DNA from 3 places in the Embleya sp. NPDC005575 genome. Region 3 is predicted to be linked to each of the others. Evidence: riboswitches for the same ligand, from Rfam matches in the RefSeq annotation. Region 3 holds a riboswitch; each other region holds the start of a gene.
The links. Region 3 has a riboswitch for cyclic di-AMP ahead of ABZS54_RS12770 (transglycosylase family protein). Riboswitches for the same ligand answer to the same signal wherever they lie in the genome.
Positions count from the first base shown of each region.

Region 1: it holds a riboswitch for cyclic di-AMP, as region 3 does, so the genes downstream of both, ABZS54_RS11480 (transglycosylase family protein) here and ABZS54_RS12770 (transglycosylase family protein) in region 3, are expected to answer to the same signal.
Region 2: it holds a riboswitch for cyclic di-AMP, as region 3 does, so the genes downstream of both, ABZS54_RS30800 (transglycosylase family protein) here and ABZS54_RS12770 (transglycosylase family protein) in region 3, are expected to answer to the same signal.

Region 1 is NZ_JBEXCV010000025.1:14,133-17,332, reverse strand. It holds gene ABZS54_RS11495 (Tm-1-like ATP-binding domain-containing protein) at 1-454, shown strand, start outside; gene ABZS54_RS11490 (phosphoenolpyruvate hydrolase family protein) at 456-1,280, shown strand; gene ABZS54_RS11485 (EthD family reductase) at 1,363-1,698, shown strand; cyclic di-AMP (ydaO/yuaA leader) riboswitch at 1,895-2,084, shown strand; gene ABZS54_RS11480 (transglycosylase family protein) at 2,085-2,864, shown strand; gene ABZS54_RS11475 (hypothetical protein) at 3,132-3,200, shown strand, end outside.
Region 2 is NZ_JBEXCV010000119.1:18,490-21,689, forward strand. It holds gene ABZS54_RS30795 (FAD-linked oxidase C-terminal domain-containing protein) at 33-788, shown strand; cyclic di-AMP (ydaO/yuaA leader) riboswitch at 1,053-1,286, shown strand; gene ABZS54_RS30800 (transglycosylase family protein) at 1,319-2,578, shown strand; gene ABZS54_RS30805 (glycerophosphodiester phosphodiesterase family protein) at 2,730-3,200, opposite strand, start outside.
Region 3 is NZ_JBEXCV010000028.1:68,532-71,731, reverse strand. It holds partial or broken gene ABZS54_RS12775 (hypothetical protein) at 1-276, shown strand, start outside; gene ABZS54_RS12770 (transglycosylase family protein) at 436-1,767, opposite strand; cyclic di-AMP (ydaO/yuaA leader) riboswitch at 1,772-1,993, opposite strand; gene galE (UDP-glucose 4-epimerase GalE) at 2,445-3,200, opposite strand, start outside.

The DNA.
Region 1 (3,200 bases), on a different contig from region 3:
GGGCCCCGAGCGGCTGACCGCGGCCGGGCGGGTGGGGCTGCCGCAGGTGGTCAGCGTCGGAGCGCTGGACATGGTCAACTTCGGCCCGCGCGACACCGTGCCCGCGCGGTTCGAGGAGCGGCAGCTGTACGTGCACAACCCGACGGTGACGCTGATGCGCACCACACCCGCGGAGAACGCCGAGCTGGGTCGGCGGATCGCCGCCAAGCTGGTTGCCGCGACCGGTCCCACCGCCCTCTACCTGCCACTGCACGGGGTCTCGGCGATCGACGTCGAGGGCGCGCCCTTCTACGATTCCGTCGCCGACAAGGCGCTGTTTGACGAACTGCGGACTCAACTCGCGGGTAGCTCCGTCGAGTTGCACGAGGCGGCGACGGACATCAACGATCCGAAGTTCGCCACGGCGGCTGCGGATCGACTGCACGAAATGATCATGAAGGGACGTGTGGACTGAGATGAACGGACGCGAGGCGCGGGGCCGACTGCACAGGACGGTCGAGCAGGGCGGCGTCGTGATCGGCGCGGGCGCGGGCACGGGACTGTCGGCCAAGTGCGCCGAGGCCGGCGGCGTGGACCTGATCATCATCTACAACTCGGGCCGCTACCGAATGGCCGGCCGGGGTTCGCTCGCCGGGCTGCTGCCCTACGGCGACGCCAACGCGATCGTGGTCGACATGGCGGGCGAGGTGTTGCCCGTGGTCCGGCGCACCCCGGTACTGGCGGGCGTGTGCGGCACCGATCCGTTTCGGATCATGCCGCACTTCCTGGACCAGCTCGCCGCGATGGGCTTCGCGGGTGTGCAGAACTTCCCCACGGTCGGCCTGTTCGACGGCGTCTTCCGGCAGAACCTGGAGGAGACCGGGATGGGCTACAACCTGGAGGTGGAGATGATCCGGCTGGCTGCCGAGCGCGGTCTGCTCACCGCTCCCTACGTCTTCGACGCCGAGCAGGCCCGCGCGATGACCGCGGCGGGCGCCGACATCCTGGTCCCGCACCTGGGGCTGACCACCAAGGGCAGCATCGGCGCGACCACCGCGGTCTCGCTCGACCAAGCGGTGGAGCGGGTGCAGCAAATGCGCGACGCGGCGGCGGAGGTGAACCCGGACGTACTGGTGCTGTGCCACGGCGGGCCGATCGCCGAACCCGAGGACGCCGCGTACGTGCTGGCCCACACCACCGGCGTGGTGGGCTTCTTCGGCGCCTCCAGTATGGAACGGCTGCCGACCGAGGTGGCCATCACCGACCAGGCGCGGGCGTTCAAGCGCATCACCGTCCGCTAGGGCCTGTCCGGGCACCACCCGCCGGCCGCACAGGGCACCACTCGCAGGACACACATCCACCACACGATCGTGAGGAGTCGGCGTGTACAAGCTGACCGTGCTCTATGGCCACCCCGAGGATCCGGCGGAGTTCGACTCCTATTACTGGGAGAAGCACGTGCCGCTCGCCCGCACCATGCCCGGGCTGACCGGCTGGACCATCGGCAAGTGCGAACCGGATCCGTCCGGTGCGCAGCCGCCCTATTACCTGGTGGTCGGGCTGTACGCACCGACTCGCGCGGGTATCGAAGCGACCCTGGATTCGCCGGAGGGGCGGGCCACGGTGGCCGATGTCGCCAATTTCGCGACCGGCGGTGCGACGTTCCTCTGGGACGAGGAGCGGGTAGTCGTACCTGTGGAGCTGCCCGCGACGGAATAGCTCGTCGCTGACGCACGGGTGACCACGCGGCCGCGCACCGTGGACGCCGGCACCGTGACCTGCAAGGACAGCGACATATCGGGTAAATAGGTGCAATTCCCCCCTATGGGGCACCTCACAAATCGCCCGAAATGGTTGCCATCCCGGCGGAGCGGTGCGTAGCTTCGTGGTTGTTCGCACAAGCGGACTCCCCGGGCGGTACGCCGAATCCTGCCGCCGTCCGAGGGAAGCAGTCGATATCGACTGGCGGCAGGAGCGGGGGAACCAAGTAAGTGCCGACATCGGCCTTGTCGATGTCTGGGGTGAAGCCATGCCTGTTCCAGGCGAGGCCGGGCCAATCGTCCGAACCCGACAGCTAACTTCGTAGGCGCCCGACGAGGTAATCAATGACCTTCCGTGCCATCACCGCTCCCGTTCGCTCGCTCTCTCGTGGCCGTCGCGCCGGCATCGCCGTCGCCGCCGGTGCGGGTCTCGTCCTTCCCCTGGTGGGCATGGCGGGCAGCGCGAACGCCGCGTCCTCGTCCACGTGGGACGCGGTCGCCCAGTGCGAGAGCACCGGGAACTGGGGCATCAACACGGGCAACGGTTTCTCCGGCGGTCTGCAGTTCACCCCGAGTACCTGGAACGCGTTCGGCGGCAGCCAGTACGCCCCCAGCGCCCAACAGGCCACCAAGGACCAGCAGATCGCGGTCGCCGAGCGGGTCCTGGCGAGCCAGGGTCCGGGCGCGTGGCCGGTCTGCTCGCAGAAGGCCGGTCTGGGCAAGGGCGGGAACGCCTCCGCCACGGCCGACTCGTCGACCACCGGCAAGACCAAGAGCAAGGTCGAGCCGAAGGCCGCGCCCAAGGCCGAGGCCAAGCCCGTGACCGAGAACGCGCCGAAGACCTCCGCCGGCAACGCGCCGAAGGTCCAGGCGCAGCCGAAGCAGGCCGCACCGAAGCAGGCCGCACCGAAGCAGGCCGCGACCAAGCAGGCCGCGACCAAGCAGGCCGCGACCAAGCAGGCGTCGGGCTCCGGCACCTACACCGTCAAGGCCGGTGACACGCTGTCCGGAGTCGCCGCCAAGCTCGGTGTCAAGGGTGGCTACAAGGCCCTGTATGCCGCCAACGCGGGCGTCATCGGGAGCAACCCGAACCTGATCGGCGTGGGCACCCAGCTCTCCATCTGATCCACCGTCACCACGTAGGCCCCGCCGAGTACTTCGGCGGGGCCTACGCCCGTGTTCGGGAAACGTCGGGTCAAGTGGCCCGCGACCGAACCGCGTTGCCGGCCCGGATGGGTGACGGTCGGGCGCGGGCGGGCGCCTTCGCGGTCTGTGCGGGCTGCTCGTGGGCGGCCCCGGCGGGTTCGCCGGCAGGTTCGGGCCGAGCGGCTCCGGTGTGGCCGGTGACGGTGTCGAACGGCACCACGCCGGCGCCGCCGAGGACCGAGCAGCATGGTCGGCTCCGAGGTGGACAGGCCCGGCGCGCCGCCGATGATCAGCGGCGGGGCGACCACTCCGGCC
Region 2 (3,200 bases), on a different contig from region 3:
CTGGGCCTGAGGCGGTACTGCCCACCGGCGAGGTGATTCGCACCGGCGGCCGGCTGTGGAAGGACGTGGCCGGCTACGACCTGACGCGGCTGCTCACCGGCTCGGAGGGCACCCTCGCGGTGATCACCGAGATCACCATGGCCTTGTGCCCGCGCCCGCCGACATCGGCACCGGCGCCGGCGCCGGCACCGGCACCGCGTACTTCCCCGGCCTGGCACACGCCGGCCGTGCGGTCGCCGACACACTCGCCGCCGGCATCGTCCCCGCTGGAATTTTTGGACCGGCGCTGTATCGGCGCGGTCGAGGACTTCGCCCACCTGGGCCTGCGCACGCACGGTGGCACGCTGTTGTTGTTCGGTGACGACGGCGCGTCGGACGCGGTGCGCCGCGACCTGGCCCGGATGGCCGACCTGTGCGATCGGGCAGGCGCGAGCGAGTGGACCCTGGCCGAGGACGTGGCCGGCGCCGAGGCGCATCCGCGCGCCCGCCGGCTGGGCGACCGGCTGCCCGGCCGGATCGTCACCACCTCCGGCGGCTACGCCGCACACCTGGCCTCGATGAATCGGCCTGACCGCGCCGGACCGGGCCATCGCGTCGAAGCCGACATCGCAACCGCACGCGCCTTCGTCATGCGCGCATCCCTCGAACGCCCGACACCGCGAACCGGCCCGGATTCCAGGCCCCGCCCGGATTCCAGGCCGGATTCGGCGCCGGTGCATCCCGGATCCGGGCCGATGAACGGAGGGTCATATAGGGGTAATTCGGACATTTCATTTCCGGGCGCATGACGCACGTCACATCTCGCATACCGAAGGTCAGGACCTCGTACGCACCGTAAACCGAGTTTTCCGGATTCTCACCCGGAGCGATTATGCAGCGACGGTGAGTAAGCAATTCGGGCACAATGCGTATGGCGATCGGGACTTTAGGTCCCGATATTCCACCCTTCCGACCTGAATTTTCGGTTTTGGCGAATCGTGATGTTTGGTTCCACGCCGGGGGTGTGCGTAGTTTGGTGCTTCGCCACACCAGTCCGGTGCTTGGCGAAATGGTCTCCCGGTTCGCCGAATCCTGCCGCCGGAGCGAGGCCACGGTACGAAACCCGAAAGGCAGGAGCGGGGGAACCAAGTGGAATGCCGTCCCGGGCGTCTGTGACACAGACGCCCATTCGGACGGCTTGGGGTGAAGCCGTGCCCGTCCCTTACATCCAAGGGTCGAACACGGCCGGGCGAGACTCTCCAGCCCGAATCCGACAGCTCACTTCGTAGGCGTGGGAGAAGGAAAAATCTTCGTGCAGTCGTTCATCACCCCTGCCCGCATGCCCAAGAAGACGCGTCTCGCGCTGACCCTCGGCATGGCCGGCGCCATCGTCGCCGCCCCGCTCATCACCGGTCTCGCGACCGCCAACGCCGCCTCCGTCTCCACCTGGGACAAGGTCGCCATGGGCGAGAGCTCGGGCAACTGGCACATCAACACCGGCAACGGTTTCTACGGTGGCCTGCAGTTCACTCAGAGCACCTGGAACGAGTTCGGCGGTCAGCAGTACGCCCCGCGCGCCGACCTCGCCACCAAGGACCAGCAGATCGCCATCGCGGAGAAGGTCCTCGCCGTGCAGGGCCCCGGCGCTTGGCCGAACACCTCCGGCCCGGCGGGTCTGACCAAGGGCGGCCCCAAGGCCGCCGTCTCGCCGAGCACCAAGTCGTCCGACTCGGCCGCGACTTCGGTCAAGGTCGCCCCCAAGGTCGCCGAGAAGCCGGCCGCGACCGCCCCCACCGCGCCGAAGATCGAGGTCGTCCCGGCCGCCGCGAAGCCCGCGTCGACCACCACCTCGTACTCCGTGGTCAAGGGTGACAGCCTGTCCAAGATCGCTGCCGACAAGGACGTCGCCGGTGGCTGGCACAAGCTGTACGCCGACAACCGCGGCGTGATCGGCAGCAACCCGAACCTGATCAAGGTCGGCCAGAAGCTCTCGCTCTCCGGCAAGGCCGCGGCCGCCACCACCACCGCCACCAAGGTCGAGGCCGCGCCGAAGGCCGCGCCCAAGACCGAGACCGTGGCCGAGACCAAGCCCTCGGTGTCGGTGAAGGTCGCGCCGAAGACCGCGGTCAAGGAGAAGGCTCCCGTCGCGGCCAAGGTGTCTTCGGCCAAGGCCGGCAGCACCTCGGTCAACTCGTCCGGTTACGTCGCTCCTGTGAACGGCGCACTGGGCACCGCGTTCGGCACCGGCGGCAAGCTGTGGTCCAGCGGCAGCCACACCGGCCAGGACTTCGTGGTCGGCACCGGCACCCCGGTGAAGGCGATCACCTCGGGCACCGTGGTCAGCGCCGGCAACGGTGGCGCCTACGGCAACGAGATCGTGATCAAGCACGCGGACGGCAAGTACTCGCAGTACGCGCACCTGTCCAGCATCGGCGTTCGCGCCGGCGCCACGGTGAGCACCGGTCAGCAGATCGGCCTCTCCGGTGCGACCGGCAACGTGACCGGCCCGCACCTGCACTTCGAAATCCGCACCACCCCGAACTACGGCAGCGGCATCAACCCCCTCACCTACCTGCGCGCGCACGGCGTCAACATCTGATCCGAGCGTCATCAGGCAGTAACCGCACGGTGATAGCCACCATGCGGTAGCCGTACCAGGGCCGGGCCCGTCGACCACGCGTCGACGGGCCCGGCCCTTTTTCGCGTCCCCACCCTGCGGCACACGCCGAAGTCCCCGCGGATCGGGTCGATCAGCCGCGTGCCGGATACCGCTTGGGCAGCGGCAGTCCGCGCGCGGCCATCAACTCCCGCAGCCGGTCGGGGTAATCGGTGATCAGGCCGTCCACTCCGTCGTCCATCAGCTTGGCCATGGTCGCCGGGTCGTCGATGGTCCACGGCACGACCTCGATGCCCATCGCATGCGCCCGGGCGACCATTTCCCGGGTCACGTACGGGCGGTAGTTCGGGTCGGTGACCTTGCCGTCCTGCGGGAAGCCGTGCACGGGCGAGAAGGTCGTGGCGCCGAACGAGGCGATCGCGCGCAGCGGGTCACCGCCGAAATCGTCGATGTCCAGGCCGCCCAGCCAGGGCGAGGCGCCGGGCTTGCCGACCTGGAGGAAGTCGTAGTTGGTCAACGCGACCAGCGGCAAGCGCGGTTCGACCTGCCGCATGCGCTTGAGCGCACCCCAGTCGAAGCTTTGGATGGTGACCTGGCGCAACAG
Region 3 (3,200 bases):
GAAGTCGGGCCCGGTGCCTGGGCGCCGGGGGGCGCGCGCAGCGCGGGGGCGGGCCACGAGGCGCTGTACCCGCTGCCCCGGCCGGACGACACGACGGCCGTCTGCACCCGGGACGCCGAGGGCCGCCCGGTCGTGGTCGGCCCGGCCGGCCCGCCGATCGTGCTGGACGAGTACCCGGTCGCGGTCGGCCCCACCGGTGCGATGGACGGCGCCGGGCGGCCGGTCGCCCTGTGGCTCGGGCCGGACGGCACGCTGCGCACCGCATGGCCGTCCTGACCGCGTGGTGCGCACCGCGCCGCCGTCCCGCCGGCGCTCGGCGCACCACATGGCCGCCGTGACGACACGATTCGGCCGGCTGCGAGGAACGCCCGGACATGCGAACGGCGGGCGCTCCCCGAAGGGAACGCCCGCCGGACGGCGCGGGAGTGCGGTGGATCAGACGCTCACGCCGTGGCTGCGCAGCCACGTCATCGGGTTGACCGCAGAACCGTAGTTCGGCGTGGTGCGGACCTCGAAGTGCAGGTGCGGGCCGGTCACGTTGCCGGTCGCGCCGGAGAGCGCGATCTTCTGGCCGGTCTGCACCTTCATCCCGGCCTTGACCGAGATCGAGGAAAGGTGCGCGTACTGGGTGTACTTGCCGTCCGCGTGCCGGATGACGACCTCGTTGCCGTACGCGCCGCCCCAGCCGGCCGACACGACGGTGCCCGAGGTGACCGCGCGCACCGTGGTGCCGGTGGAGACCGCGAAGTCCTGGCCGGTGTGGCTGCCGCTGGACCAACGCGAGCCGCCGGAGCCGAAGCTCGCGGTGAGCGTGGCGCCGGAGACCGGGGCGACGTACGAGCCGGACGCCTTCTCGGTGCTCGCGGCGGGCTTGGAATCGGACTTGGCGGCCTCGGTCTTGACCGAGGTCTTGGGCGCGGCCGGCTTGGTCTCCGTCTTCGGCGCGGCCTTGGGGGTCTCCGGCTTCTGCACCTCGACCTTGGGCGCGGCCTCGGTCTTGGCGGTGGTCGGCGCGACCTTGCCGTCGACCGCGAGCTTTTGGCCCGGGAAGATCAGGTCGGGGTTCTCGCCGACGACGCTCTTGTTGGCCTCGTACAGCTTCGGCCAACCGCCGGGCACGTGCGCGGCGCCGGCGATCTTGGAGAGCGTGTCGCCGGCGACCACTACGTAGGACGACGTGGCGGCGGAGTCCGCCTTGGCGACCGGCTCGGTCTTCGGCGTCTCGGCCTTGGGAGCCTCGGACTTGGGAGCCTCGGACTTGACCTCGATCTTGGGCGTGGCGACCGTCTTCTTCGGGGTCGCGGCCTTGGGAGTCTCGGTCTTGGGCGCCGTCTTCGGCGCGGTCTTGCCGGCCGAGGAGCCGGTGTCGACGTCGGCGGCCGCGCCGCCTCGGGTCAGGCCCGCCTTGATCGAGCACACCGGCCAGGCACCGGGGCCCTGGCTCTTGAGCACCTTCTCGGCGATCGTGATCTGCTGGCCCTTGGTCGCCAGGTCGGCCCGCGCGGCGTACTGCGTGCCGCCGAACTCGTTCCAGGTGCTCTGGGTGAACTGCAGGCCGCCGTAGAAGCCATTGCCGGTGTTGATCTGCCAGTTGCCCGTGCTCTCGCACATGGCGACCTTGTCCCAGGTGCTCACGGAGGCGGCCTGGGCCGTGCCCGCGCCGATGATCGGCATGGCGACGCCGACTCCGGCGACACCCGCCGCGGCGATCAGACGCGTGGTCCTACTGGTGCTGCGACGGCGATGACGCCCGGTTCCGGACAGCATGGCTGGATCCTCTCCCACGCCTACGAGGTGAGCTGTCGGATTCGGGCCGGAGATCGATAGCCCGGCCACATCCCGAAGGACGTGGCTTCACCCCAAGCCGTTCGCGGCGCCCGATCGTCTCGATCGGGGCCGTTCACGGCGGTTCACCTGTGGTTCCCCCGCTCCTGTCGTGTGGTGCTCGTCAGCCTCCCGAACGGCCGGCGACAGGATTCGGCGTACCGGCGATCGGGGTCCGTGTGGGATACGGACGGATCGAACGCTAAGCAGGCCCAGACGAAGATCACAAGTCCGTGCCGGATAGACGTCGAATATCCGATTTGCGGATGAGCGCAATGTAGATGATCCCTTACGGAAAGGACCGTAGTTGGCGTTCCGTGGTGAATCCGTCGGAAATGCGTGACAGGGGCTCCCGGTTGCCGTGTATCCGGATCGTCCGGAAACGATCACCTACGCCCCGCTCGTCACATCGACATCGCGCGTAGCGTCGCGCGAGGGCGCCCATGCCCATCCGGACGGTCGCCCGCACTCGCGGCCGACGTGATTCACCCCACAGGCAATTTGCCGCATATCGATACATTGCAGGCGACTTCAGGCTCGTCGACCTCGTTCTGAGCGACCACGGCCCGCCGCGCCGAGGGCCGACGACCCACCGGCGCGGCGCACCACGCTCCGCCGTCTCAGCCGCGCGGCGTCTGCCAACCGGCCCAGGCGCTCCGCACCATGTCCGGCGTGCCGAGTCGGGCCTTCCAGCCCAACTCGGTGGTGATCAGGTCGGCGCTCGCGACCACCCGGGCCGGGTCGCCCGCGCGCCGCGGGTGGCGCTCCGGTGCGAGGTCGCGCAAACCGGTGACCTCGGCGATGAGTTCCACCATCTCGCGCACCGATGTGCCCTCGCCGCGACCCACGTTCAGCACCAGATGCGCGTCCGGGTCGGTCGCGAGCCGACGGGTGGCGGCCACGTGCGCCTCGGCCAGATCCACCACATGGATGAAGTCGCGCACGCACGTGCCGTCCGGCGTGTCGTAGTCGTCCCCGAAGATCACCGGCGCCTGATGCGCCGTCAACTTCTCCAGCACCATCGGCACGAGGTTGAACACGCCCTTGTCCGCGAGCTCCGGCGCGCCCGCGCCCGCGACGTTGAAGTAGCGCAACGAGGCGTACGAGATCCCGTGTGCGCGCGCCGTGGCCTTGATCATCCACTCGCCGACGAGCTTGCTCTCGCCGTACGGGTTGATCGGCAGGCACGGGGTGTCCTCGTCGACGAGGTCGACGTCGGGCATGCCGTACACGGCGGCGCTGGAGGAGAACACGATGCGGGTGACGTCGGCCGCGACCATGGCCGCCAGCAGGGTGCGCAGACCCTCGACGTTCTCCTCGTAATAGAAGAGGGGGCGCGCGACCGATTCGGGCACCTGCTTGCGGCCCGCGATGTG